DNA from 4 places in the Pantoea sp. X-Soil-OKNW-556 genome. Region 3 is predicted to be linked to each of the others. Evidence: riboswitches for the same ligand, from Rfam matches in the RefSeq annotation. Region 3 holds a riboswitch; each other region holds the start of a gene.

Region 1 (7,296 bases), on a different replicon from region 3:
GCGCAGGTCATCTATCTGCATATTGTCCACTTATTGGTGACAGTCATTGTCAATGCAACGCATTGTTGGGCGTTTCAGTTTACGTATACTGAGTCCCATCAGGAAGCGAAATCGTCTTCCACCAACAAATTTGAGGAGCAGACCATGATTGAACAACGATTGTCAGCCCAGCGCGGCCTTGGTGACCACGGCTGGTTGCATTCACGCCATACCTTCTCGTTCGCTAACTACTGGGACCCGAAACAAACCGGTTTCTCAGATTTGCTGGTGATTAACGATGACCAGGTGGCACCGGGTCGTGGTTTTGGTGCGCATCCGCACAGCAACATGGAGATTATCTCTTATGTGCTGGAAGGCGCGCTGGAGCATAAAGACTCTATGGGCACCGGTTCAGTGATTGTCCCCGGTGACGTGCAGTTGATGAGCGCCGGTAACGGTGTGACGCACAGCGAGTTTAACCACTCTAAAGCGGAAAACGTGCATTTCCTGCAAATCTGGATCGTACCGGCAGAACGCGGCACCCAGCCTGGCTACCAGCAGATTTCGGTGGCTGAAGGTGACAAACGTGGTCAGCTGCGTCTGATTGTATCGCCCGAGGGTGATGCCGGTTCGCTGAGTATCCGCCAGGATATCCGTATCTATGCCGGATTGTTTGATGGTGCCGAGCAGCAGACCCTGGCGCTGGATGCCGACCGCTATGCTTACATCCATGTGGCGCGCGGCAGCATCGAAGTGAACGGTGTGGTGTTTAACGCCGGAGACGGTGCGCGCGTACGTAACGAAACCGCGCTGCAATTCGCTAACGGCAAAGATGCGGAAGTATTGGTGTTTGATCTGCGTCCGCTGGAAGTGAATCATCCTCAGCGTTAAGTTATAAAGGGGAGGCCTGATGGCCTCCTCTGTTCTCATTTGCGCGATAAATCGCGCCGCTACATAGGTGCAAAATTTTATCGCTTATAACAACGATGCCGGTGCTACCGGTTTACCGGTTTTCAACGATGCCAGCGCCGCATCAGCCAGCAGCAGGGCCTGCAAGCCATCATTCCCACTCGGGTATTCTCCTTCCCCTTTTGCCAGTGCCTCAATAAAGGTCGCTAACTCGTTGCGATAGGCTTCGGCGTAGCGTTGCAGGAAAAAGTGCTGCGGTTTTTGCGCCACGACCCCCATCGCCACCGATTTCACCAACTGACTTTCCAGTTGATTGGTCACTGCTAACATCCCCTCGCTACCGTGGACCTCAATGCGTTGATCGTAACCATAGCTGGCGCGACGGCTGTTGGTGATCACCGCCATTTTGCCGCTGGCACAGGTCAGGGTGACCACGGCGGTATCGACATCGCCTGCCGCTTTGATTTGGGGATCAACCAACGCTGAAGCGGAGGCATATACCGAGACGGGTTCCTCATCCAGTAACCAGCGTGCCATATCAAAATCGTGAATCGTCATATCGCGGAACAAGCCACCGGAGACTTTCACGTATTCCGGCGGTGGTGCACCCGGATCGCGCGAGCTGATGGTCACCAGCTCGGTGCTGCCAATCTCCCCGGCGCGCAGGCTGGATTGCAGGTGTGCCATGCTGGGATCAAAACGGCGGTTAAAACCAATCATCAACGGCACACCTGCTTCCCGCACCGTGGCAAGGCAGCTTTGCACGCGCGCCAGGCTGAGATCGACCGGTTTTTCACAGAAGATGGCTTTGTTCGCTCTCGCGGCGGCTTCAATCAAATCGGCATGAGTGTTGGTGGCACTGCAAATCGCCACCAGATCGATGCTGCTGTCTGCCAGGATGGTGGCGAGGTCGGCAACTGTCGCGCCATACTTCTCGGCCAACGCTGTCGCTGCCGGAGCATAGACATCCATAACATACGCCAGCCGACACTGCGGATGGGCGGCGATATTTCCTGCGTGGATCTGGCCGATACGACCGGCACCCAATAAAGCGACATTCAGCATTGGTTATTCCTCGGGGGTAGAAAGGTTGTGGCGTTATTAATCGATGCGGGTGCAGATCAAGTCAAAACAAAGCCCCGGCGGCGTGATGAATTGATGAGGTAGATCACAGGCTTTTTTGATGTAACTAACATCAAATGTGAATAATTACTTGTATTTCATGCGCTTGATGGATTTGGCTTTTTGCCAGGATGTACGGATACTGATTGCCTGTGAGGTAGATGACATCAGGACATGCCATGAAGCAACATCACTGGAAATCGCCGTCGATCAAACAAATCGCGCAGGAAGCTGCCGTCAGTCCCGCCACCGTTGACCGGGTGCTGAATGGTCGCGAAGGCGTAAGGGAAGTGACGCGCAAAAAAGTGGCAGACGCGATGCAGCGGCTGGGATTGAACGCAGATACCGGCAACCCGAGTGCTAACAGAACGCGCATTGCGATTATTTGCGAATCCGGTTCCAGTTTTCTCCATCAGGTGGAGCAACAGGTACGCGCTGCTATCAATGATTATCCCCAGCTCCATTTCAGCCTCGATAGCGTGCCGAACGTGCAATTCAATGCCGAACGCTTCAGCCAACTGATTACCCGGCGAGCCGCCACCAGTAGCGGCATCATCCTGGTGTGTCGCGATGAGGTAAAAATAAATCGTGCGGTTAAAGCGGCGATTGATGATGGGGTCCCGGTCATTTGTCTGACCAGCGATCTGCCCAATTCGCGGCGCAGCGCCTATGTGGGTATCGATCAGGTCGCTGCCGGAGCCACTGCGGGCTGGTTTATGGGCCGTATGCTGCCCGCACAGCAATCGGGCAATATTCTGCTGATTTGTAGTTCGACCTATCGTACCCAGGAGGAGCGTGAGATTGGCTTTCGCCGCGTGTTGCGCGAGGCATTCCCCTGGTTAACCATTCGTGATCGCGTCAACATTAACGACGAAGCGGAAACCGCGTATCTCAGCGTAAAAAAATGGCTGGAGCGGGGGAACCCGTTGGCAGGGATCTACAACACCGCAGGCGGTAACGAAGGGGTGGCGCGCGCGTTAACCGATTTTGGCGTACAGGATCAGGTGATATTTATCGGCCATGAATTGAGTGAAGCGAGCCGACTGCTGCTGGAGAACGGCACCCTGGATTTGGTGCTCGGCCATGATATTCGTCGGGAGATCGATCTGTGCCTCGCCCTGTTGCAACAGCCGGGCAGCGGTCAGTCGTTCAGTGACAGCAAAATTCCGCTGCTCACCTGGCATCGCTACTCTTATTTTGCCTGACGGCTCAGGGGCAGAACACCACCCACAAAATGATCACGCCGAATATACACACCAGAATGGCTGAAATGATTGAATCAGCACACATAATTTACCTGCCGGATTTCAGGATGAGGGGACGAGAATACGCGCAAATCATGGAGAAAAATGGATGAACCTGAAACAGGGAATTTTTAAAGGTTAGGCTTTGTTGCCGGGCTTACACTTGACGTAGCCTGGCGGCTGCAATACAAATAGACGCGTCGGGGGAGTCTCGCTCAAGAGACTGAGAGGCTAAAAGCGCACTGCGCGGCTTAGCGACCCTTTGAACCTGACCCAGTTGATACTGGCGTAGGAAGACTGACAGCCTGTCATTTCGGCTGTCTGACATCGGGACGTTTTTCCGTTGCGCGTGTCATTTCCCTCCTCCTGTATCCCGGGTCTCAGTGCGAAAACTGAGAGGCCGATGTGAATTCTCCCCTTTGTATTACGGAATACCCGCTATGAGCCGCTGGTCTGTACTCGGTGGCGGTGTTGCGGGCCTGTGTGTGGCGACCTTACTCGTCGAACGCGGTGAACAGCTTGAAGTGATTAGTGATGACACGCGTCAGCCCGCCTCCTGGTTTGCCGGGGGTATGCTCGCACCCTGGTGTGAAGCAGAAAGCGCACCACGCGCCGTCATTGAGCTGGGGCAGCACTCCGCAGCCTGGTGGCAACAACGCGTCAGTTGCGTTGAACATCAGGGCACGCTGGTGGTGGCACCACCACGCGACAGCCAGGAACTGAACCGCTTTGCCCGCATGACCGAACAACATCAATGGATTGATCCGGCAGACGTGGAGCCAGCCCTCGCCGGGCGCTTTGCCCGTGGTCTGTTTTTTGCGCAGGAGGGGCATCTCGATCCTCGCCTGGCACTGAATGAAATGCGTGAAAAGTTGCAGCAACGTGGGGTGGCTTTTCACCACGGGAAGCCGTCGGGGCAGGTGATTGACTGCCGGGGCATCCATGCGGCAACAGCGTTGCCAGGCCTGCGGGCGGTGCGTGGCGAGATGTTGATTTTACACAGCGATGAGGTGCGCTTCTCACGCCCGATTCGTCTGCTGCATCCGCGCTTTCCCTGCTATCTGGTGCCGCGTCGCGGCGGCCATTTTATGCTCGGTGCAACTATGGTCGAAAGCCATGATGCCAGCCCGATCAGCGCCCGTGCCATGATGGAGTTGCTGAGCGCGGCCTGGGCCATCCACCCGGCGTTGGCCGAAGCGCGTATTGTCGAAAGCGCCAGCGGTTTGCGTCCGGCGTATCCGGCAAATCTGCCGGAAATTCACTATCAAAACGGGACATTTTACCTTAACGGGATGTACCGCCACGGCTTCCTGCTGGCTCCGCTGATGGCGGAACAACTGATGCAGCGTTTAACTTCGGAACAACTTCATGAATATTCAGCTTAACGGTCGCCCGGTGCTGACGGCCGCCCGTACCCTGACCGAACTGCTGCGTGAGCAGCAGATTGACGTGGCCTGCGTGGCAACCGCCTACAACGGTACTTTTGTCCCCAAATCCCGCTACGACAGTCAGCAACTGGAAGAGGGTTGTCAGCTCGAAGTGTTATCACCGATGCAGGGGGGCTAATGATGTTTTATGGCTTTGAACCGCAATCCCGCTTTCTGCTTGGTACCGCAGGTTATCCCTCACCGGCAATTTTGCAGCAGGCGATTGCGGCTGGCGGCAGCGAGATCATTACTGTCAGTCTGCGGCGTGAAGGGGCCGCTGGGGCCGCCTTCCGTGAACTACTTGCGCAACTGGATGTACGCGTGCTGCCGAACACCGCCGGGTGCCACACGGTGCAGGAAGCCGTGACCACAGCGCAGATGGCGCGTGAATTGTTTAACACCCCGTGGATCAAGCTGGAGGTGATCGGCCATGCCGACACGCTACAACCTGATCCCTTCGCGCTGGTGGAAGCGGCACGCATCCTTTGCGCCGATGGCTTTCAGGTATTCCCCTACACCACTGAAGATTTGATCGTCGGTGAAAAATTGCTTGAAGCCGGCTGCGAAGTGCTGATGCCGTGGGGCGCACCCATCGGTTCCGGTCAGGGGCTACGTAACATTGATGGCCTGCGCGCGATGCGGGCCTGGTTCCGTGATGTTCCGTTAATTGTCGATGCGGGCATCGGTGCCCCCTCGCAGGCAGCACAGGCAATGGAGCTGGGTTTCGATGCCATTCTGCTCAATACCGCAGTGGCTAAAGCGGGTGACCCGGTGCGGATGGCAGGAGCCTTTCGCCAGGCGATCGAGGCAGGAAAAGCTGCCCATGACGGTGGCCTGATGGAGAAACGCGATATGGCTGCCGCCTCCACGCCGATCTTTGGCCTGGCGACTTTCGGCGGAGGAGGGTAATCATGGATCGCTACCAACGTCAGATGATGTTGCCAGAGATTGGCGAGCAGGGGCAGCAGCGGCTGAGTCAGGCTCGGGTGCTGGTGGTGGGCGCGGGTGGGCTGGGTTCCACGCTCCTGCCGTTGTTGGTGGGAGCGGGTGTCGGTTATATCCGCCTGTACGATGACGATGAGGTGGCGCTGCACAATCTGCACCGTCAGACGCTGTTTGATATGCAGGATGTGGCGCAACCTAAAGTCACCAGCGCGCAGCGCGCGTTGCTGCGGCGTAACCCACTGGTGCGGGTGGAGCCGTTGCCGTTGTCCTTAACCGCCAGCAATGTGCAGCAGGCGCTACATAATATCGATCTGGTGATCGACGCAGCGGATAACTTCGCCGTGACCTATCAACTGTCGGATGCCTGCCATCCATTGGGTATCCCTTTGATCAGCGCGTCGGTACTGGGGCGACAGGGTTATGTCGGCGGATTTTGCGGTTCAGCACCGAGTTACCGCGCGCTATTTCCATGTTTACCCACCAGTGCAGCCAACTGCAACACCGCAGGCGTGATGGGACCGGCCGTCGCCGCGCTCGGGGCGTTACAGGCGCAGATGGCACTCAGTGTGTTGCTGGGGTTTGCACCTTCGCCGCTGGGTTGCCTGGTCAACTGCGATTTTGTGCACTGGCATTTTCGCCAGTTCCGTTTTGATGGCGCAGGCGAGCCGGATCAACCTGGCGTGCCCTTTATTGATACCCGACTTCTCAGCGCTGAAGATTGCATTGTCGAGTTGCGGAGTCGCGAGGAAGCCCCGGTTAGCGTGGCGGCCTGGGCGCAACGCATTCTGCCACAACAACTTGACGCCTGGCAGCCACCTGCTGATCGGCGCATTGTGCTGGTGTGCGCCAGCGGGATTCGTGCTGCCCAGGCGGCAAGCGCGCTGGCGCAGCGTGGCTGCACCCGACTGGCGATTCTGGCGGCCAATCGACCATGAACCCGGATATTACGCTGCACGATCTCAGTTTTAGCTGGGGAGGGCACCCGCTATGTCAGCACCTCGATTTGCGGCTGCGTGGCGGTAAAACCACGGTGTTGCTGGGGCGCAGCGGCATTGGCAAAAGTACCTTGCTGCGTCTGGTGGCCGGTTTGCTGCAACCGCAACAGGGCAGCATACGTGGCATCAGCGACAGCGTGGCCTGGATGGGGCAGCAGGATTTGCTCTATCCGTGGTTGTCGGTGCAGGACAACGTGATGTTGGTGGCACGGCTGAATGGCGAAAAGCCAGACCGCGCACGGGCCTTGCATCTGCTGGAGCAGGTCAAACTGGCCGATGTTGCTCATGCCCGGCCCGAGACGCTTTCTGGCGGTATGCGGCAACGCGTGGCGCTGGCGCGCACCCTGTACGCCGAACGTGATGTGGTACTGATGGATGAACCTTTTGCCACTCTGGATGTGATGACCAAACTCAGCCTGCAAACGCTGACCGCGACGTTGTTGCAGGGGAAAACCGTGCTGCTGGTGACGCATGACCCGCTGGAAGCCTGCCGCATGGCGGATGACATTCTGCTGCTGAGTGGCCAGCCGTTGCGGATCGAAGCCTGGCCGGTGCCAGACGGCGCGGCTCCCCGCACGATCGATGATCCCGGCCTGTTGCAGGCGCAGGGCCAGTTGTTTACCCGATTGAATCAAGATGAAGAAAAATCTGTTTAGCGCCATTTACTTATTGGCG
Region 2 (7,296 bases), 510 kb from region 3:
CTCCATAACAGCATCAGGGTAAGAATGACACACAACACGCCTGCTCCGATGGCAATGCGTAATGAGGTAAAGGTGGCCTGCCACAAGGCCGGTTGTTGAATCGCCCCGGCGACGCCGCCACGCAGGCCATCAGTCACTACCGCCAGCAAAGGCGGGAGCAACAACAACAAGGCTAAACCGATCAATAAGCCATCGCTGAGGCGCGCGCGCCAGCTATCCTGGGGATCGCGCCAGCCGCGTATCTGCTGACTTCCGCTCGGAATAGCTTGGCTGAAGCGCTGGCTCAGCAACACCAGCAGCAGGCAGCAGCCCAGTTGCAGCAGCGCCAGCAGGGCCGCGCGACCGGGATCGTAGTCAAAACTCAGCGCCTGAAAAATTGCCAGCTCCAGCGTGGTGGCCTGCGGGCCACCGCCCAGTGCCAGCACGGTGGCAAAACTGGCAAAGCACAGCATAAAAATCAGCGCGGCGGTGGGCAAAATCTGCCGCCGCAGCCACGGCCATTCGAGTAAGCGGAACAGGTTCCAACTGCGCAGGCCGAGCTGCGCCGCCAGCTGACGTTGCTCGCCCGGGATGCTTTCCAGCGACTGCAACAGCATGCGCGTGGCCAGCGGCAGATTGAAGAACACATGTGCCAGCAGAATGCCCTGCAACCCATAGGGTGAGAAGTGATAATCGATACCTACCAGGCTGCACAGCTGGGCCAGCCAGCCGCTGCGACCATAGACGCTCAGCAGGCCGAATATTGCCACCAGCACCGGTAGCACCAGCGTCATGGCGCACAGGCGTAACAGCAGGTTACGTCCGGGAAAACGTCGACGGTACAGGGCGCGCGCCAGCGGGATCGCGGGGATGACTGAGAACAGCGCCGACAGTAACGCCTGCCAGAAGGAGAAAGCCAGTACGTGATGCAGATAGTCATCGGTGAGCAGGCCACGCCAGTCACCGATGGGGGCTGACATCAACAGCGCACCAAACGCCAGCAGCGCCACCGCGCATAACAAGAGCGCGGTGAAACTGCCGGGCAGCAGCCAGCCGGGAATTAACGGCTGACGGCGCGTTGCCATGCACTTATCCAGTCGGCGCGATGGTCGGCAACCTCAGTCGGGCTATATTGCAGCGCCGTTTGCGGTACGTTTAGCGTCTGATAACCGGCAGGCAACTCGCTTTTAATCACCGGATACATCCAGTTGCCGGTCGGGATGGTCTGCTGGAAGGCCGGGGATACCATAAACTGCATAAATTGCTGCGCCAGTTTTGGTTGTTTGCTGCTGGCGAGCTGTGCCGCCACTTCAACCTGCATGTAATGGCCTTCGCTGAACGGCGCTGCCGCGTAGTTTTCTTTCTTCTCTTCAATGATGTGATAAGCCGGGGAGGTGGTGTAACTCAGCACCAGATCGCCTTCACCTTTCAGGAACAGGCCATAAGCTTCACTCCAGCCTTTGGTGACGGTGACGGTTTTTTGCGCCAGTTTTTGCCAGGCTTCCGGCGCTTTGTCGCCATACACCTTTTGCATCCACAGCAGCAGGCCAAGTCCGGGGGTGCTGGTACGTGGATCTTCATAGATCACGCGCCATTTTTCAGGGCTTTCTACCAACTCTTTCAGACTTTTGGGCGGGTTCTTCAGTTTGTTTTTGTCATAGACAAAGGCGAAGTAGCCATAGTCGAACGGGATAAAGGTGTCGTTGTGCCAGCCATCTGGCAGTTGGAGTGCGCCGGTATCCACCTGGCTTTTGGCAAACAGGCCGGTTTTTTCTGCCGCCTGCACCAGATTGTTATCGAGGCCCAGCACGATATCCGCTTTGCTGTTTTTGCCTTCCATACGGACACGATTGAGCAGCGACACGCCATCTTCGAGCGCGACATATTTCAGCTCACAGCCGCACTGGGCTTCAAAGGCTTTTTTTACTGCCGGACCGGGTCCCCAATCGGCAGAGAATGAATCGTAGGTGTAGACGGTCAGTACCGGTTTGGCAGCCAGCGCTGGGGCAGAAATCAGCAGCAGCACGGGCAGAACTTTTTTAAACACTTTGCGCTCCTTGAGGAGAAGATAAGGTTGAGTCGCAAAGGATCTGAGCAGTGAGGCATCTCAAATCCCTACGCCGGTATTAACCGGATCAGGTTCGACGGGTCTCTCTCAGCCCCTGTAATGCAGGGCACCCCGTTGAGAACGGCTCATTCTAGTCATTTCCGGCTCAGGGCGAAAGGTTCACAGCTCCGGCGGGGCAAACCAGGCGGATTTAAAGTCAAACCAGCCAAGGGTATTCATGCGCACACCACGCATACTGCGCTGGCCTTCCAGCAGCAACCAGTGATGAAACAGCGGATGCAGGTAGTCACTGTCCACCAGTTGCTTGCTCCATTCCGCCAGCGGTAGCGTTTTTTCGCGCCAGCGTTCAGCCGCGCTTTGCCAGTCTATTGGGATGCATTGCTGCATCAGCGGCAGCTCATACAATTGAGCGAACAGCGAGTAATCCAGCGGCAGGGTGAAGTTGACACTGCCAAGCCAGATATCGCTTTCGCCTTCACCGTTAAACCATGCTTCGTAACTCAGTTCACGGGTGATTAACTCTACGCCCTGCTGCGCCAGCAGTGGGCGCAGCGCATTGGCGATCCCTTCATGCTCAACATGATGGCTGTACCAGCTGATGGTCAGTTGGGTGAGATGCTGTGGTTTGCTGACTGGGGTTAAGTCGCGGCGGTGGTGCCAGCGAGGAATCAAGCCATAGGCCGGGAACCAGTAGCGTTGATACCCTACCCCGGCGTTGTTCAGCAGGGCGATAGGGTTAAACAGATAGCTGACCCAGCGGCGGAAATGGGCATCGCGTCCCTGCTCTGAACGTTGGTCATACAGCAGAAAATAGCAACCCTCTTCCAGGCGGCTCTCCTCCGATTTTTCATCGGCGGTTTCGCCCTGCAACTTCACTCCGGCATACACCAGTTCGTCGCTGATTTCCGGTAATACCCAGATTGAGACATCATCAATCAACGCGCGGTAGCCGAAGTAGTCATCAAAAGCGGCAATTTTAAGTTGGCTTTGCTGGTTGCGCACCACGCTGTAGGGGCCGGTGCCAATCGGCTGACGGGCGAAATCGCGAACCGTTTGCCACTCGCGCGGCAAGATCATCGCGCTGACGCTGCCAAGCAACCACGGTAGCCAGTTATCGGGTTGAGTCAGTTGAATATCCAGCGTCCAGGGGGCAGGGGAGTGAAGTTTGGCAATATGGGAGAACAGCGGTTGGGTACGCAGACGATCCAACGAGCTGATGACATCCTCCATCTCCAGTTCACGACCGTGGTGAAAACGAATCGCGGGTCGCAGGAAAAAGCGCCAGTGCAGCAGCGATGTTTGTTGCCAGTGATGGGCAATATCGGGTTCAATTTCCCCCTTTTCCTCATTTATCCGTGTCAGACCACTGAAGATTTGCCGCGCTAAATGGGTTTCGGAGCGACGCAACGGGGAACCGGGTAGCAGGTTGGGAAGCGGGCGATAATAGAGGACGCGCAGAATATGCTTACCCTGGCGGAAGCTGCGGCCGAGGTGAGAAGCAATCATTTGGCGTACCTGATTTTTGTCGCCTACCAATTGCACCAGTTGTTCGATGCGATCCTGCTCCAGCAAATCTTCGGCGCGCTGCTGCTGCAATGCCAGCCCGGTATAACAAAAACTCAGCGTTGAACGTTTACCCCGTCCGGCTTCGGCCTGCCAGATTAACCAACCCGCATCCTGCATGGCATTCAACAGGTTGCGCATATGACGTCGCGAGCAGTGCAGCAATTCCGCCAGTTCGCTCAGGGTGGTTTCCTGATCCTGGCCCTGGCAGCTTTGCCACAGGCGGATAAATTGCTGTTGTAGACGTGAAGAGGACATAAAAGGGGAACTCCGCCGCGTAATCGCTCAGTTTTTCTTGCCCTATATTAGAGGCATAGTAGACCCCAATGGAAGAGCGGGAGGCATTCAGTCATGAATGGCGCTCTGCCAGCGGTTCTGCCGACGTAGAACCTTTTCTGAGTAGGGTGCAATTTCACCGCCAGCAGTGTGTTCTCTGCTGGCTTTTTTCGTCTTGCTGTGGAATCTTCTACCCTCATTTTTTTCCCCGATTGAATCCGCAAAGGGATTTCTGCATGAAATCGCTGTTAACGCGTAAGCCGTTCCTCAACCCGGTTTATCTGGCTTTTATGGCCGTCTCCTTTATGGTTGGCGTGGCCGGTGCTTTGCAGGCACCGACGCTGAGCCTGTTCCTGACGCGTGAAGTGCAGGTCAGGCCGTTCTGGGTTGGGTTGTTCTTTACCGTCAACGCGATTGCCGGGATTGTCATCAGCCTGCTGGTGGCGAAACGTTCCGACAACCATGGCGATCGCCGCCACCTGATTATGTTTTGTTGCCTGATGGCGGTGTGTAATTCGCTGTTGTTTGCCTTTACCCGTCATTATCTGACGTTGATTACGTTGGGCGTGCTGCTGTCGGCATTGGCCAGCGTGGCAGTGCCGCAAATTTTTGCGTTGGCGCGTGAGTATGCTGACCGTTCCGCCCGCGAAGTGGTGATGTTCAGTTCGGTCATGCGTGCGCAGTTGTCGCTGGCGTGGGTGATCGGCCCGCCGTTATCGTTCGCGCTGGCATTGAACTATGGCTTTGTGACGCTGTTTTGCGTGGCGGCGGTGATCTTTTTGTTAAGCCTGCTGCTGATCTGGCGCACCCTGCCGTCGGTGCCGCGTGTGATCGTGTCTCCCGAGCAGGTGTTGACACAACTGAGTCCGTGGAAAGACAGCCAGGTGCGTCTGCTGTTTATCGCCTCGGTGATAATGTGGACCTGCAACGTGATGTATATCATTGATATGCCGCTCTATATCAGCTCCACGCTCGGTTTGCCGGAAAAGCTGGCTGGCCTGTTGATGGGAACGGCGGCCGGGCTGGAGATCCCGATTATGTTGCTGGCCGGGCATTATGCACGTCGCTTCGGTAAACGTCGGCTGGTGCAGGTGGCGCTGGTGGCCGCAATGGTGTTTTATCTCGGGCTGGGTCTGTTCCAGTCACGTACCGCGCTGATGGTGTTGCAGCTGTTCAATGCTGCGTTTATCGGGATTGTTGCCGGAATCGGTATGTTGTGGTTCCAGGATCTGATGCCGGGACGTGCTGGCGCGGCTACCACCATGTTTACCACCTCGATCTCTACCGGAATGATTGTGGCGGGTTTGATTCAGGGGGCGCTGAGTGAACAGTTCGGCCATGAGTCGGTGTACTGGCTGGCGCTAGGGTTAGCAGTGCTGGCGTTGGGGCTGGCTTCGCGGGTGCGGGATGTGTAACTGCGCGCAATAAATCGCGCCGCTACGGCTGTAGCGGCACGATTAATCGCGCTATTTTAACGTAAAAACGCGGGCTGATTCGTCTCGTAGTCGGCGATGGACGCTTCGTGTTGCAGCGTCAGGCCAATGCTGTCGAGTCCGTTAATCATGCAGTGGCGACGGAAGCTGTCGATTTCGAAGTTATAGGTTTTGTCGCCAGCAGTCACGGTCTGGGCTTCCAGATCCACGATAAAGCTGATGCCTGGATGGCTTGCGACCAGCTTAAACATCTCATCAACTTCTTCATCGCTTAACTTCACCGGCAGCAACTGGTTGTTGAAGCTGTTACCGTAGAAGATATCCGCAAAGCTGGGTGCAATCACCACCTGGAAACCGAAATCGGTCAGTGCCCAGGGTGCGTGCTCACGCGAGGAGCCACAGCCAAAGTTTTCACGCGCCAGCAAAATGCTGGTGCCTTTGTATTCCGGCTTGTTCAGCACGAAGCTGGCGGTCGGTACGGTGCCTGCATCATCATCAAAACGCCAGTCGTGGAACAGGTGTGCACCAAAGCCGGTGCGAGTTACCTTTTGCAGGAACTGCTTAGGAATGATGGCATCGGTATCAACATTCGCGGCATCCAGCGGGGCTACGATTCCGCTGTGCTGAGTAAATTTCTTCGCCATGGCTTAAGCTCCCTGAGTCAGTTCACGAATATCGGCAAAACGGCCCGTCACCGCCGCCGCAGCGGCCATCGCCGGGCTGACCAGGTGGGTACGTCCACCACGGCCCTGACGACCTTCAAAGTTACGGTTACTGGTGGAAGCACAGCGCTCACCCGGATTCAGACGGTCATTGTTCATCGCCAGGCACATGGAACAACCTGGCAGACGCCATTCAAAACCGGCTTCGAGGAAAATCTTGTCCAGACCTTCCGCTTCCGCTTGCGCTTTTACCGGACCAGAACCCGGTACCACCATCGCAACCACACCAGGCGCTACATGGCGGCCTTTGGCGATCGCGGCAGCAGCACGCAGGTCTTCGATACGTGAGTTGGTGCAGGAACCGATAAACACTTTATCGATCGCCACGTCGGTCAGTTTGATACCCGGTTGCAGATCCATGTAGGCCAGCGCTTTTTCGGCAGAGGCGCGTTCAACCGGATCGGCGAACGAGGCCGGGTTCGGGATTGCCTGGTCAACTGCCATCACCTGGCCCGGGTTGGTGCCCCAGGTCACCTGCGGGGCGATATCGGCGGCGTTCAGCGTCACCACGGTATCGAATTTCGCATCGCTGTCGGATTTCAGGGTGCGCCAGTAGGCAACAGCCTGTTCCCACTGCTCGCCCTTCGGTGCGAATTGTTTGTCTTTCAGGTAATTAAAGGTGGTGTCATCCGGCGCGACCAGGCCCGCTTTGGCACCCATTTCAATTGCCATGTTGCACAGCGTCATACGGCCTTCCATGGTCAGCGCTTCAATCGCCGGGCCACAGAACTCCACCACATGACCGGTGCCGCCGGCGCTGCCGGTTTTACCGATGATCGCCAACACGATATCTTTCGCGGTGATGCCCGGTGCGGCTTCACCCAGCACTTCAATCTTCATGGTTTTGGCACGGCCCTGTTTCAGGGTCTGGGTGGCAAACACATGCTCCACTTCAGAGGTGCCGATACCGAACGCCAGTGAACCAAAAGCACCGTGAGTCGCGGTGTGGGAATCACCACAGACGATGGTCATACCCGGCAGGGTCATACCCTGTTCCGGACCGATGACGTGGACGATGCCCTGGAATGGGTGGTTCAGGTCATACAACTGGATACCGAATTCAGCGCAGTTCTTGATCAGTTCCTGCATCTGAATACGTGCCATCTCGCCCGACGCATTGATGTCTTTGGTCTGGGTGGAGACGTTATGGTCCATAGTAGCGAAGGTCTTCGACGGCTGACGGACTTTGCGACCGTGAGCGCGCAGGCCATCAAAGGCCTGCGGTGACGTGACTTCATGGATCAAATGACGATCG
Region 3 (7,296 bases):
ATGGTGAGAATATCGCTGAAGAGGATTGCCGCATCCAGCGCATAGCGACGCAGCGGTTGCAGCGTGACTTCACAGGCCAGCTCAGCATTTTTACACAGCGACATAAAGTCACCGGCCTCGGCGCGTGTGGCTTTATATTCCGGCAGATAACGCCCGGCTTGTCGCATCATCCAAACCGGGGTGACATCCACCGGCTGACGTAACAGGGCGCGCAGATAACGATCGTTCTTCAGTTCACTCATAATTGGCTCTCTCACTGACAGGGCGCCAGTGTAGCATTTTCACAGCGCGCTGGCGCGACAGTGGGCAACGGTATCTTCAATCAGACGTCGCGCGACGGTACCCGGCGGCGGTAATAAAGGTAACGCATCGTAGCGGAACCAGCCGGCATCCAGCAGTTCTTTGCCGTCATGCTGTAGCTCCCCGCCATCGTATTCCGCCATATAGGCCATCATCAGCGAATGGGGGAATGGCCAGGGTTGTGAGGTGACGTAACGTACGTTTTTCACTCGTACATTGCTCTCTTCCATCACCTCACGCGCCACTGCCTGTTCGAGGGTTTCCCCCACTTCAACAAAACCGGCCAGTACGGTGTAGACGTTGTTACGATGCTTTGCGTGGTTCGCCAGCAGGATCTCATCTCCGCGCCGAATCGCCACAATGATGCAGGGCGCGATTTGCGGATAATAGCGTTCACGGCAGTGACCGCACAGGCAAGCAAACTCACGTTTGCTCAAATGCATTTCGTGGCCGCAATAGCCGCACCAGCGATGCGAACGAAAGAATTCCGCCAGTTGCACGCCACGCCCGGCAAGCTGGAACAGGCCGACATCTTCGTCAATCAACTGGCGTACTGAGCCCATATTGTCAGAACGTGATTCACGCACCAGCCAGACGTTTTCACCCTGCCATTCGCCAATCACCATGCCGCTGCTGCCCGCCAGATCGAATTGTTCCGCCGTCCCGTGCGGCAGCTCACCCTGTGGCAGCCAAAGTTTTTGTTCATGGCTGACAATCCACCAGCCAGCGTCTACGCTTGAGATCTCACGTTGCATTTAAATCGTCATCCTTAGCGTCTATTCGCAGAATGAACCACTATAACCCACATGGAGCCTTGTATGCTTACTCAGTTAGATGACCTGACCGAGCGTGTAGGCCGCGGTAACGAATTGGTCGATTCATGGCTACACGCGCGTCGTCAGCTACTTGTGACTTACTACCAGTTGGTTGGCATGAAGCCCAAAAAAGATGCGTTGAGTGCCCTGGACGAACAGGCGCTGGATGCCTTTTGTCATAACCTGGTGGATTATCTCTCCGCCGGCCATTTCAGCATTTATGAACATATTATCAGTGAGATGCAAGGTGACAGCCCGATGATCGCCGCCGCGCAAATCTACCCGTCACTGGAAGCCAATACCGAACGAATGATGCAACTGTATGACGGCCATCTTCAACAGGCCATCACCGATGACAACTGCGTCACCTTCCAGCAGGCGCTGTCTGAAGTGGGTGAAGTGCTGGAGTCGCGTTTTACGCTGGAAGATAAGCTGGTGCATCTGGCATGGGACAATCAGCTGGCGCATACGCCGGTAGCGAATGAAAGCATCATCGCCCGCCCTGCTTAGCCGCCCGCATTTGTAAAAGACTTGTTATTCGTAAAAAGCCCTTCTATGCTACGAGGGCTTTTTTATTTTACGGTTTAACACCGTAAATATTTTCTTGTCGGAGTGCCCATTTTGGGCTGAGACCGTTAATTCGGGATCCGCGGAACCTGATCAGGTTAGTACCTGCGAAGGGAACAAGAGTAAATATCACAGCCGGTGCGCGCGCCGTTTCTGTTACTCCTTCCGGACTCCGGACAAGCAACTTCCATCATTTACAGGAAACTTGCTATGTCTGTTGTAAAAACTTCTCGTCGTGAACAACGCGCCCAGGCGCAGGAATTTATTGATTCCCTCCAGGGCACTGCCTTCCCCAATTCTAAACGTATCTGGATCACCGGCAGTCGTGATGATATTCGTGTGCCGATGCGTGAGATTCAGCTCAGCCCGACCCTGACCGGCGGCAGTAAAGATAATCCGCAATACGAAGCCAACGAACCGGTGCCGATATATGACACGGCCGGGGCTTACGGCGATCCGCATGCATCGATTGATGTTCATCGGGGGTTGAGCAAACTGCGCGCCAACTGGATCGCGGAACGCGGCGACAGTGAAACCATCGACCAGCTCAGCTCCAGCTATACACAGCAACGCCTGGCAGATGAGGGGCTGGATCACCTGCGTTTTGAACATCTGCCCCAACCGCGACGTGCCAAAGCAGGCCGCCGTGTTACCCAGTTGCATTATGCGCGTCAGGGCGTCATTACCCCGGAAATGGAGTTTATTGCACTTCGTGAAAACATGGGGCGCGAGCGCATCCGTGGCGAAGTGTTGCTACAACAACATCCTGGCCATAGCTTTGGTGCGCATCTGCCGGAAAATATCACCGCCGAGTTCGTGCGTCAGGAAGTCGCCGCAGGGCGAGCCATCATCCCATCCAACATTAACCACCCTGAATCTGAGCCGATGATCATTGGCCGCAATTTTCTGGTCAAAGTGAATGCCAACATCGGCAACTCGGCGGTCAGCTCCTCAATTGAAGAGGAAGTGGAGAAACTGGTGTGGTCGACACGCTGGGGGGCTGACACGGTGATGGATCTCTCGACCGGCCGTTATATCCATGAAACACGCGAGTGGATTTTGCGTAACAGCCCGGTGCCGATTGGCACCGTACCGATTTATCAGGCGCTGGAGAAGGTAAACGGCATCGCGGAAGATCTGAATTGGGAAATCTTCCGCGACACCTTGCTGGAGCAAGCCGAACAAGGCGTTGACTACTTCACCATCCACGCCGGCGTGCTGCTGCGTTATGTGCCGATGACGGCGAAACGTCTGACCGGCATCGTTTCGCGTGGCGGTTCAATCATGGCGAAGTGGTGTTTGTCGCACCATCAGGAGAGTTTCCTGTATCTGCACTTCCGTGAGATTTGCGAAATCTGTGCTGCCTATGATGTTGCTCTGTCGCTGGGTGATGGACTGCGTCCGGGTTCGATTCAGGATGCCAACGATGAAGCGCAGTTTGCCGAGCTACATACGCTGGGTGAGCTGACCAAAATCGCCTGGGAATATGATGTGCAGGTGATGATCGAAGGTCCGGGGCATGTGCCGATGCAGATGATTCGCCGCAATATGACCGAACAACTGGAACATTGTCACGAAGCCCCGTTCTATACCCTCGGCCCACTGACCACCGATATCGCCCCCGGCTACGATCATTTCACTTCTGGCATCGGTGCCGCGATGATTGGCTGGTTCGGCTGTGCGATGCTGTGCTACGTCACCCCGAAAGAACATCTGGGTTTGCCGAATAAGGAAGATGTGAAACAGGGATTGATCACCTATAAAATTGCCGCTCATGCCGCCGATCTGGCGAAGGGCCATCCTGGCGCCCAGATCCGCGATAACGCCATGTCGAAAGCGCGATTTGAGTTTCGCTGGGAGGACCAGTTCAATCTGGCGCTCGACCCACATACCGCGCGCGCTTATCACGATGAGACACTGCCGCAGGAGTCGGGCAAAGTGGCACATTTTTGTTCCATGTGCGGCCCGAAATTCTGCTCCATGAAAATCACCCAGGAAGTGCGTGACTTTGCCGCCCGTCAGCAGGCGGAAGCCCAGCCGATTGAAATCGGGATGGCGCAGATGTCAGATGCCTTCCGTAGCCGTGGCGGTGAGCTTTATCATGCCGCCGATGCCCTGAAAGAGGAAAATGTATGACCGCCGCCTTCCCCAGTACCGCCCCACGTTTAGGACTTTACCCGGTTGTCGATAGCGTTGAGTGGATTGCCCGTTTGCTGGAAGCGGGAGTACGCACCATTCAGCTGCGTATTAAAGATTGCGAAGATCATGAAGTGGAAGAGGCGGTGCGGGAGGCTATCGCACTCGGCAAACAATATCGCGCCCGCCTGTTTATCAATGATTACTGGCGCCTGGCAATTCGCTACAACGCCTATGGCGTGCATCTCGGCCAGGAAGATCTGGATGTGGCCGATTTGGAGGCAATTCGTCAGGCGGGCTTGCGCCTCGGCTTATCCACCCATGATGATGCCGAACTGGATCGGGCGCTGGCGCTGCGCCCCTCCTATATCGCGCTGGGGCATATTTTCCCGACACAAACTAAAGAGATGCCATCAGAACCGCAAGGCATTGCAGAGTTAACACGTCATCTGGCGCGGCTGGAAGGCATTTCAACGGTAGCCATTGGCGGTATTTCGTTGGCGCGCGCACCAGAGGTGCTGGCGACCGGCGTGGGTAGCATCGCGGTGGTTAGCGCCATCACTCAGGCACCCGACTGGCTGGCGGCCACGCGAGAGTTGCTGGCGCTGACGGAACCCACCGTCACGGCGTAAAACACGGCTGACGACGCGATTTATTGCGCACTAAATTGCGCGATAAATCGCGCCGCTACCGATCAGGCGCAGACCAACATCGCGCGTTCAATCGCAGCACCCACCAGCGCAATCGCCTGTTCGGTGGCATCGGTAATCGGTAGCGCATAGTTGAGACGCAGGCAGTTGCGATACTTACCCGATGCGGAAAACAGCGAGCCCACCGCCACCTGAATCTTCGAGGCGCGGAGTTCCGTGTTGAGGCGCACCGCGTCGAAGGCTTCCGGCAGTTCGATCCACATCAGAAAGCTACCCTGTGGGCGTGACACACAAATACCACACGGGAAATAGTGGCGTACCCAGCAGCTAAAGGTCTCGTAATTGCGTTGATAAACCTGGCGCATACGCCGCAAGTGCGGCCCGTAATGACCCAGACGAATAAACTCCGCCACCACATGCTGCGTCATGGTCGCGGAAGATCCGGTGCCGATATATTTCATGTGCAGCACCCGTTCGCGATAACGCCCCGGTGCAACCCAGCCGACACGCAGGCCAGGCGAGAGCGTTTTGGAAAACGAGCTGCACAGCAGCACTCGCCCATCCATATCCAGCGACTTAATACTGATGGGGCGCGGATACTCCCACGCCAGCTCTCCATACACATCATCTTCGATGATGGCGGCGTCGAAGCGTTGTGCCAACGTCAGTAGCGCCCGTTTACGCGCTTCCGGCATGATAAAACCCAACGGATTATTACAGTTAGGTACCACCACCACCGCTTTAATGGGCCACTGTTCGAACGCCAGCTCCAGCGCTTCAAGGCTGATACCCGTCACCGAGTCGGTCGGGATCTCAATGGCGCGAATACCAAAACCGCGTAGGGTTTGCATGGTGCCGTGGAACGTGGGCGATTCCACCGCAATGATATCCCCTGGCTGACAAACGGCGCGGATAGAAACCGACAATGCTTCGTGGCAACCGGTGGTCACCACAATGTCGTCAGCGCTAAGCTGGCAACCGCTATCAATCGTCAGGCGTGCGATTTGTTCCCGCAACGATGTCAGGCCCAACAGGGTGTCGTAGCTCAGCAGGTTGATATCCTGCTTCTGCGCCATACGACTCTGGATTTTCCACAGCGGTTTCAGCGTTGGCTGCGTCAGATCCGGGATGCCACTGCCCAGTTGGATCACGTCCCCCTCGATGCGACTGCTGAGCAGCTCCAGCACCGATTCCCACTGGGTGATCTCCACCGGGCGTTGAGCGGGACGGGTGATGGCAGGAACAGGCGGCGTGGCTTTACGTGTCGCCACAAAATAGCCGGAGCGAGGCTGCGGCACGATCAGCTGCTTCTCCTCCAGCAAATGGTAAGCCTGCTGGACAGTGCTGATACTCACACCATGTTCAATGCTGAGCGTACGCACCGATGGCAAGCGCTCTCCACTGCGATATAACCCTTGCTCGATGCGGTCTGAGAGCAAGCCCGCCAGATGCTGGTAACGCGTCATCGTATGCCTCACATGATTTCCAACAGGAAAAAACCAGTACAGATTGGATTAATTTTTACCATTCAGATTGGTCACAGCGCAATCTGTATGTTTAATAAATGTGTTTATTGAATCTGTATTGGAATAGGTGGAAAACGGACAATGCTTCTCAGACATCATACCGAGGGCAGGATTATGGAATTCGATCAAAACCGGGCGGCAAAACCCTTCAATATCACCTTACTGGATATCTTCCGAGCGGTGCGGCAGTTGGTGAAATCCTGGCATTTACGTCGGCAGACCCGACGCATATTGTCGCACCTCAGCGATACCCAGTTACGGGATATTGGGCTGACGCGCGGCGATATCGACCGCAGAAACTGAGAATACAGATGAAAAAAAACCCTGCCGAAGCAGGGTTTTTTATTGGCTAACTGACGAACGATTACTCGTCGTCGCTACCGCCGAGACCGGCGTTCAGCAGTTCAGCCAGGCTGGCAGAGGCTTCATCCGCAGTAACCTGCGGTGCAACCGGTGCTTCACCCGCCTGACGGCGACGCATACGATCCTGATGGTAAGCGTAACCGGTACCGGCCGGGATCAGACGACCCACGATAACGTTCTCTTTCAGGCCGCGCAGTTCGTCGCGCTTGCCTGCAACCGCAGCTTCGGTCAGGACACGCGTGGTCTCCTGGAACGATGCAGCAGAGATGAACGACTCGGTTGCCAGAGACGCTTTGGTGATACCCAGCAGGTCGCGCATGTAGGTGGCACCCAACTTGCCGTTCGCTTCCAGATCACGGTTAGAGATCTTGATGCGAGACACTTCAGCCTGCTCACCTTCCAGGAAGTCGGTGCTTCCGGCGCTGACGATGGTCGCTTTACGCAGCATCTGACGTACGATGACTTCAATGTGCTTATCGTTAATCTTAACGCCTTGCAGACGGTAAACTTCCTGCACTTCGTTAGTGATGTAACGGGTAACAGCATGAACGCCACGCAGACGCAGAATGTCATGCGGAGATTCCGGGCCGTCAGATACGACGTCACCACGTTCAACGCGCTCACCTTCAAATACGTTGAGCTGACGCCATTTCGGAATCATCTCTTCGTACGGATCGCTGCCATCAACCGGGGTGATTACCAGGCGACGCTTACCTTTAGTCTCTTTACCGAAGGAGATGATACCGCTGATCTCCGCCAGGATTGCTGGCTCTTTCGGACGACGCGCTTCGAACAGGTCGGCAACGCGCGGCAGACCACCGGTGATGTCCTTGGTACCGCCAGATTCCTGCGGAACACGCGACAGGGTATCACCTGCGCTGATCTTCACGCCATCTTCCAACTGAACAATCGCTTTGCCCGGCAGGAAGTACTGAGCCG
Region 4 (7,296 bases), 2.7 Mb from region 3:
TTACATCGGTAATAAACAGTTGCCAGTATTCGTTGACGATGGGGATCTCCACCGTGGCCCCGGCAGCAAATCCGGTGAACTTATCCGTAGGCTCCAGTCGGGTTAAATCACCGACGATATGCGTCATTTTAAACTGGTCATTATCAACGCGCAGGGTTTCATGCACGTTGCTCATATAAATCGCCCAGTTTTTGCTGGTGATGGCCGGACCGTGGTTGGTCAATCTGATGGTTGCCCGGTTGCAGGATGCCCAGTCAGCACCCAGTTGGGCGCAATCCACGCCGTGGCTGGCAGCCTGGTTATCCGTGACCTGGTACTGCACACCAAATTGACTGATTTGATCGACGACCTGTTGCTGATTTTGCGGTACGGCACTACAGGCGGTAATGCCCATCATGCTGAGTGCCAGAAAGCTTAACTGTAACTTTTTCATGCGGTTATCCTTGTGCATGGATGACAATAGCGGGATCCAGCCCGCTTAGCGTCAGAAAATAGTAAAGGGAGCAATGACCATAAATTTGATGTCTTTTTCATCCTGGAAGATGTTGCCGTAGCCACCGCTGTAGCTCGGCAGGTTGCTATGGTTGTCATATTGGGTGTAATGCAATTTGAACTGCGTCCCTTTAGCGCGTGTTTCCTGCAAGGTGTACACCAGATCAAGGCTCCAGGCGGATTCTGTCAGGCGCTGCTGTTGGTTGTATATGGGATTGGTGGAAGGCTTCGCATCCCAGCCATAGGCATAGGAGCCACCAACCTGCCAACCCGGCAATTGCCAGTGTGCGAGATCGGCCATCACGCCAGCAAACACGGCTTTCTCACCATTAGCGTTCCAGTCTGAACGCGAGTCCCACCAGACGTCCATGCGACCATTGGAACTGGCGTACGAGGGCGTCATGCGTTGTAAAAAGAAGCCTTGATTACCTTCTGCTTTTACCCAGGTGCCTTCCAGGCGGAAATCAAATGCGCCAAGGGTGTAGCCGAGTGTCATCGCCTGGAGCCAGGCTAAACCGTCATAGACATTGTTGACGTTGCTGGCGCCGCCTCCCTCGCGATCCTGTGCACCATAAAATTGATAACTGGTACGCAACGGCGAACCGGCCAACGGCAGTTGATACGACGCGTTGGCGAAGTATTGATCCATGTAGTTTGCGGCCTGGCCGTAAGCCCCTTCCACGACCAGGCTATTTTTAAAATCGTACTTCGCGCCGAAAGATTGCAGCCACGGTACATCCGTAGTGCCGTCTGCTTTGCGGAAGTTGTACATATGCTGGTACCAGGGCGCTTTGTATTGATCGGTCCACATCCATGAGAAGGAAAGGGCTCCCGTATCACCAAAATCATAGGTGGTTCCCGCCTCGACACCACGGTAAGTTCCCGGCAGGAAACTCCAGTGCGGTGCCAGTAACGTTTGGCCGGTGGGTTGTAGATATCCGGCACGCAGCCAGTAATCCTGCCATCGGGTTTTTAGCGCAGCTTTGTACAAGCTGGCACCACTTTTATCACCGGTCCATTTTTCATCCCAGCGGTTGCTGGCATCACTGAACCCGATTTCGTTGGGTGCAGCCGGACCACCATGAGTCAGCTCCAGCGCGCCATACGCAGCAAGGTCAAGGCCGATGACGTCCGCCAGATAGCCTGAGGAGAAATCGAGGCTGGCATTGCCTGTTGCATGATGCAGGTTGGCATCATACTGGCCGTATTTACCCTGTTGCGGATCCATCTCTTTGCGATCGCGCTGCCGCTGCCAGTAGTAGAGACCACCGGTCAGGGATGAGTCATCAATGAAACCGGCTGCAAAAGCAGGGGCAGGGATAAATGATGTAATGAGAAGTGCAGTGGCGATAGCTGTGGATAGCGACGTGCGAACTGTCCTGTGCATGGTAAATCCTCCGTGATAATCCCTTGTGTGATGATGCTTTCCATTTACTGTTACTTCGTGTAACCAGTGCGCAGATGCTATTTTTCGTGACGCGAATTATCAATGACGATGAGTACGATTTATGACGCAGGACGCAAAAATAAGCATTTAATTCACTAATATCATGATGTTACTGTTTTGTTGTTTATGTGAGTCAATTGTTTCTCAGTACTTGATCCTGTTGATTAGCAGAAAACCGGGAACAACATTCAGCCTTAAGATGCAGCAAAAAAGTTTTGTTCTGTTGTTCTTTGGTATAGTTGCTATACCTTGATATCGTCAGCCATATTGTCTAGGATTTTTTCCGGAAGCCAGCGCTGTGCTGGCTCCTGGCCTTAAGTGGGGCTGTATGGCAATCACCGGACGGCTAACATCCTTCGGTTAAGCTAACGAGTTACTCTTCTTAAGAAGCGATAGTCATGTTTTCAGGATTAACCTCAGGAGCTGCAAAATGGCTGATGATTTAAAGAGAAAACAACCGGAAGACAAACGCTTTATTAGTCTTACTGAAACCTGGGAGGTTGAGTATTGGACGAACACCCTGGAAGTGAGCGCGACACAATTGCGTACCGCTGTTGCTAACGTAGGTAATGGTACTGAGAAAGTTAAGCAGTACTTGAATCAATATCAGCGAAAGTGATTTTCAGGAAGAAAATAACTGACTAACCCCGTTCTGCGGGGTTTTTTACTTATGCTGGCGCGCGGGTTTATAGTGAGGATGCATGTTGTTTACGTATGATTTCATAATGCCTTTATGAAAAGCAATCAAATAAAAAATTTAAAAAAGTAGAGTGGTCGTTATGGTAAATAAATAGAATTTGATCTTCAACCATCCTGTCGTTTCATGTGGTAGACTTCGTATGAAGTCATAATGTTCTGATTTCATGTTTCTAACAGTAAAACTGCCTTTTCTAACAGTAAAACTGCCTTTTCTGACAATAAGTGGCAAGAAGAAATATAAATCTTTTTGGAAGGTAAAGAAAGCCCCTCCATTCTGAGCAAGGGTCATTCCATTGGGTAAGTATCCAGATTTTTCACGAAAGAGAGTACATAACATAATGTGTCTTTCGGTTTTTAACGCGGAATATCCATATGTTGTGATTGTAGAGGCGAGAAATAACGAAAATAAAATAGCAGATACAACGTTCATGTCATTTACCTACCGAATTATAGAAAAGTTCACCAAGGTATTCGCCTTTATCTGAAGCGTATTCCAATATAACCACCAGCAAGTCCTCCAGAGAAGCGACCAATCTCGGTGTATTTTTTCTTAGAACATTCATCTTCCCGGCCAATTGAGCAAGCCTCATCGATTTCATTAATTGAGTGAATTGCATGTTGTTCTGGTTCTGACTGAAATTTTGGCATTAATGCGGCTGGAGCCTAAGCCGCTAAACCAGTCTCTCGCGAGACAGGGGGGTCTTCTTTCACATAGCCAGGATAAGCGTTAGACGGTGTGATTTTAGCCTTGCAAGGACATGAACTGTGGCTATCAAGCGATCCGGCAATACGTTTTTTATCGGGGCCGCTGGTGTAAAAAGGTATGCCTCCGATAATCTTGTAGGTCTTACCATCTTTCCCACAGGTAACAGGATTGCCTTCTTGCGCCTGCGGTGATTTTGCCGCCGCATGACGTCCTGTCTCCCTGACAAAGCACAATTCCTTTTGCCATAAATCCTTCATCTTGTTGTGGGAATAATCTCGGTGGTCATTTTACAAGCAACGACCACATGCGCAATGTGTATTTGTTTTCAATCGTAGTGCTGCGATTTATCACGCGAACTTGAAGTTTTACGCGATAAATCGCGCCGCTACGCAACGTATGGGGAAAAAGCCCAGCGGTATATTGAGCAGGGCGGGCTTGCGTCAGCAAGTCACTTGCCCTAATCTGCCAGTCATATAAATGACTCGGGGTGCCCTTCCTTGTGAAGGCTGAGAAATACCCGTACCACCTGATCTGGATAATGCCAGCGTAGGGAAGTCAGATGCCTGACCGCATTCGCCTTCTTGATCGCCGGTTGGGAGCTTTATGAAACAACCTGACCTTCTTTCCTCCGCGCAACTCGCGCACTCGCTTCAGTTACTGCAACAACATGCTTCGCTGGTACATTGCATGACCAATGATGTGGTACAGACCTTTACCGCTAATGTCCTGTTGGCACTGCGTGCCTCACCTGCCATGGTGATCGACGCTGATGAGGCCGCACAGTTCAGCGGTTATGCCGATGCTCTGCTCATTAACGTGGGTACGTTGACGCGCGATCGCAGCATCGCCATGCAGGCTGCGGTAGAGGCGGCAAACCGTGCCGGCACACCCTGGACGCTCGACCCGGTCGCAGTGGGCGCGTTAACCTTTCGCACCGAATTTTGTCAGCAGCTATTGACCCAGCAACCGGCAGCCATCCGTGGCAACGCCTCGGAAATCCTTGCCCTGGCGAACCAGGCGGCGGGCGGGCGTGGCGTGGACAGCATGCATCAGGCTGACGCCGCACTCAGCGCTGCTCAACAGTTGGCGCACGATTACCGCAGCATCGTGGCGGTAACCGGCGAAGTGGATTACGTTACCGATGGTCAGCATACCTTTGCCATCCCGGGCGGCAGCCCACTGATGACACGCGTAGTGGGGACAGGTTGTGCACTGTCGGCAGTGGTGGCGGCTTTTGCCAGCCTGCCGGGTGAACGTCTGCAACATGTGGCGGCAGCTTGTCGGGTCATGTCACTGGCCGGTGAACGGGCGGCACGTCAGGTCCAGGGGCCGGGCAGCTTTGTTGCTGCCTTTTTGGATGCGCTGTGGACACTGGAGGTGACGCCATGAAACGTATTAACGCATTGACTATTGCCGGTACTGACCCCAGCGGTGGTGCTGGAATTCAGGCCGATCTCAAAGCCTTCTCCGCGCTGGGTGCCTATGGCACCAGCGTCATTACCGCGCTGGTGGCCCAGAATACCCGTGGTGTGCAGTCGGTCTATCGTATCGAACCAGATTTTGTCGGAGCGCAGCTGGATTCGGTGCTCGATGATGTGCGTATCGACACGGCAAAAATTGGCATGCTGGCGGAAACGGCGGTGGTGGAAATTGTCGCTGACAAGCTGAAGCGTGCCAGCCTGCCGTTCGTGGTGCTGGACACCGTTATGATTGCCAAAAGTGGCGATGCGTTGTTATCACCGGATGCCATCGCCAGCCTGCGTGAGTTGTTGTTACCACAGGTATCGTTGATTACGCCGAATTTGCCAGAAGCCGCGGCGCTGCTTGGCCGCAGTGTGGCGCAGGATGAGAAGACGATGCTGATGCAGGGGGATGCATTGCTGGATCTCGGGTGTGAAGCGGTACTGATGAAGGGAGGACATCTGAGTGATGCGGAGAGCCCGGATTGGCTTATCACCCGCAACGGACGTCAGCGTTTTACCGCGCCACGCGTCAATACTCGCCACACCCACGGCACCGGTTGTTCGCTGTCAGCTGCGTTGGCGGCGCTACGTCCACGCCATGATGACTGGGCTGCGACGCTCTCCGAGGCTAAAGCCTGGTTGCAACAAGCGTTACTGCATGCCGATTCTCTGGAAGTCGGAAAAGGCATTGGACCGGTGCACCATTTTCATCGTTGGTGGTAGGGCGTAACGCCGAATTGCCATTTTTTGCCTGCGTATCTGTCTGAAAAATGGAGTCAGCAATTTGCCAGCCTGGCGGATCCCGGTCCAGGCTGTTGGGGGCGAATCGGCAGGTGCCGGTTCCAATCCAGCCATTAATCAGGAGTGAGTATGACGGACATCGTTCAGTTATTGGGCCAAGAAGCGGATAGCCTTCTTCAACATCGCTGCATGACCATTCCAGCGGAAAGCCTTTATTTACCGGGCGCGGATTATGTTGATCGCGTAATGACCGATAACAATCGTTCTCCTGTGGTATTACGCAACATGCAAACGCTGTACAACACCGGTCGCCTGGCTGGGACGGGTTACCTGTCGATTTTGCCGGTTGATCAGGGGGTTGAGCACTCCGCCGGCGCTTCATTTGCCGCCAATCCTCACTACTTCGACCCGAAAAATATTGTTGAGCTGGCGATTGAAGCGGGCTGCAACTGCGTCGCTTCCACCTACGGTGTGCTGGCCTCGGTGGCGCGGCGTTATGCGCACAAGATCCCGTTCATGGTGAAGCTGAACCACAACGAGACGCTGAGCTATCCGACGCAATATGATCAGACGCTGTACGCCAGCGTCGAGCAGGCGTTCAATATGGGAGCCATTGCGGTCGGGGCCACCATCTACTTCGGTTCTGAGCAATCACGTCGCCAGATTGAAGAGATCTCCGCCGCGTTTGAACGTGCGCATGAGCTGGGTATGGTGACGGTGCTGTGGGCCTACCTGCGCAATAACGGCTTCAAGAAAGATGGCGTGGATTACCATGCCAGCGCCGATTTAACCGGTCAGGCCAACCATCTGGCCGCGACCATTGGCGCGGATATCGTGAAGCAAAAAATGGCAGAGAATAACGGGGGTTATACCGCGGTGAATTTCGGCCATACCGATGATCGCGTTTACAGCAAGTTGACCACCGAAAACCCAATCGACCTGGTACGCTACCAGTTGGCAAACTGTTATATGGGGCGCGCCGGGTTAATTAACTCTGGCGGTGCGGCAGCAGGGGCAACCGATGTGGCCGAGTCGGTGCGTACGGCGGTGATTAACAAACGCGCCGGCGGTATGGGACTGATTTTGGGACGCAAAGCGTTTAAGAAGTCGCTGAAAGAGGGCGTGGAGCTGATTAACGCGGTGCAGGATGTGTATTTGTCCAAAGATGTGACGATCGCATAATTAAACCGTAGCGGCGCAATTCTGCGCATGATGCCGCAAAAAAACAGCGCGATAAATCGCGCCGCTACGGCATGTCACACTGCTTAAGGCGCTTCAAACCACTCGCTATTGCGTTCTGCAATCGGCGTTATTGTCATAATCATCTCCTGCAAATGGCGGCGCATTGCCGACTCCGCAGCCTCAACGTCGTGCGCTTTCAGCGCCGCATAAATCTCTTCATGCTGCTGGATCAAGTTCTCCGGCGGTGAGACTTCGCTTAATGTCAGAAAACGCACCCGGTCCATGGTCGCTTTGATATTTTCCACCGTTTCCCAGGCCAGCAGACAGTTGATACTTTCCGCAATCAGGCGATGAAACTCATCGTCGAGGGCGAGAAACGCCTGGCTGTCGTGGCGTTCGGCCGCTAAACGTTGCAGTTGCAGGTTATGCTCCAGCGCCATCAGGGCGACAGGCGTAATTTCCTGCGCGGCCCGGCGGACCACGGCAATTTCCACCGCTTCACGAATAAAACGACCATCAGCAACGCGCTGGGCAGAGATTTTTCGCACAAAGGTGCCACGCTGCGG

What was found. A riboswitch is a leader RNA that binds a small molecule or an ion and turns the genes downstream of it on or off. The one in region 3 is predicted to bind thiamine pyrophosphate.
Region 1: linked by a shared signal. The riboswitch ahead of AC6I8T_RS23005 (FAD-dependent oxidoreductase) and the one ahead of thiC (phosphomethylpyrimidine synthase ThiC) in region 3 are both predicted to bind thiamine pyrophosphate.
Region 2: linked by a shared signal. The riboswitch ahead of thiB (thiamine ABC transporter substrate binding subunit) and the one ahead of thiC (phosphomethylpyrimidine synthase ThiC) in region 3 are both predicted to bind thiamine pyrophosphate.
Region 4: linked by a shared signal. The riboswitch ahead of thiM (hydroxyethylthiazole kinase) and the one ahead of thiC (phosphomethylpyrimidine synthase ThiC) in region 3 are both predicted to bind thiamine pyrophosphate.

What each region holds. Positions count from the first base shown of each region.
Region 1 covers NZ_AP035991.1:501,180-508,475, reverse strand. The annotation lists gene AC6I8T_RS23025 (LysR family transcriptional regulator) at 1-21, opposite strand, end outside; gene AC6I8T_RS23020 (pirin family protein) at 145-870, shown strand; gene iolG (inositol 2-dehydrogenase) at 955-1,953, opposite strand; gene AC6I8T_RS23010 (LacI family DNA-binding transcriptional regulator) at 2,190-3,215, shown strand; TPP riboswitch at 3,447-3,566, shown strand; gene AC6I8T_RS23005 (FAD-dependent oxidoreductase) at 3,695-4,639, shown strand; gene thiS (sulfur carrier protein ThiS) at 4,623-4,820, shown strand; gene AC6I8T_RS22995 (thiazole synthase) at 4,823-5,590, shown strand; gene AC6I8T_RS22990 (HesA/MoeB/ThiF family protein) at 5,593-6,561, shown strand; gene AC6I8T_RS22985 (ABC transporter ATP-binding protein) at 6,558-7,277, shown strand; gene AC6I8T_RS22980 (ABC transporter permease) at 7,258-7,296, shown strand, end outside.
Region 2 covers NZ_AP035990.1:785,325-792,620, forward strand. The annotation lists gene thiP (thiamine/thiamine pyrophosphate ABC transporter permease ThiP) at 1-1,064, opposite strand, end outside; gene thiB (thiamine ABC transporter substrate binding subunit) at 1,040-2,026, opposite strand; TPP riboswitch at 2,074-2,171, opposite strand; gene sgrR (HTH-type transcriptional regulator SgrR) at 2,207-3,868, opposite strand; gene AC6I8T_RS03490 (MFS transporter) at 4,123-5,301, shown strand; gene leuD (3-isopropylmalate dehydratase small subunit) at 5,358-5,963, opposite strand; gene leuC (3-isopropylmalate dehydratase large subunit) at 5,967-7,296, opposite strand, start outside.
Region 3 covers NZ_AP035990.1:276,383-283,678, reverse strand. The annotation lists gene hemE (uroporphyrinogen decarboxylase) at 1-242, opposite strand, end outside; gene nudC (NAD(+) diphosphatase) at 282-1,055, opposite strand; gene AC6I8T_RS01250 (Rsd/AlgQ family anti-sigma factor) at 1,119-1,625, shown strand; TPP riboswitch at 1,714-1,815, shown strand; gene thiC (phosphomethylpyrimidine synthase ThiC) at 1,893-3,818, shown strand; gene thiE (thiamine phosphate synthase) at 3,815-4,450, shown strand; gene AC6I8T_RS01235 (aminotransferase-like domain-containing protein) at 4,513-5,934, opposite strand; gene AC6I8T_RS01230 (DUF1127 domain-containing protein) at 6,109-6,297, shown strand; gene rpoC (DNA-directed RNA polymerase subunit beta') at 6,359-7,296, opposite strand, start outside.
Region 4 covers NZ_AP035990.1:2,977,980-2,985,275, reverse strand. The annotation lists gene AC6I8T_RS14000 (beta-N-acetylhexosaminidase) at 1-433, opposite strand, end outside; gene chiP (chitoporin ChiP) at 485-1,879, opposite strand; gene AC6I8T_RS13990 (DUF3606 domain-containing protein) at 2,370-2,558, shown strand; gene AC6I8T_RS13985 (hypothetical protein) at 3,116-3,286, opposite strand; TPP riboswitch at 3,818-3,914, shown strand; gene thiM (hydroxyethylthiazole kinase) at 3,948-4,733, shown strand; gene thiD (bifunctional hydroxymethylpyrimidine kinase/phosphomethylpyrimidine kinase) at 4,730-5,530, shown strand; gene fbaB (class I fructose-bisphosphate aldolase) at 5,678-6,730, shown strand; gene AC6I8T_RS13965 (GntR family transcriptional regulator) at 6,814-7,296, opposite strand, start outside.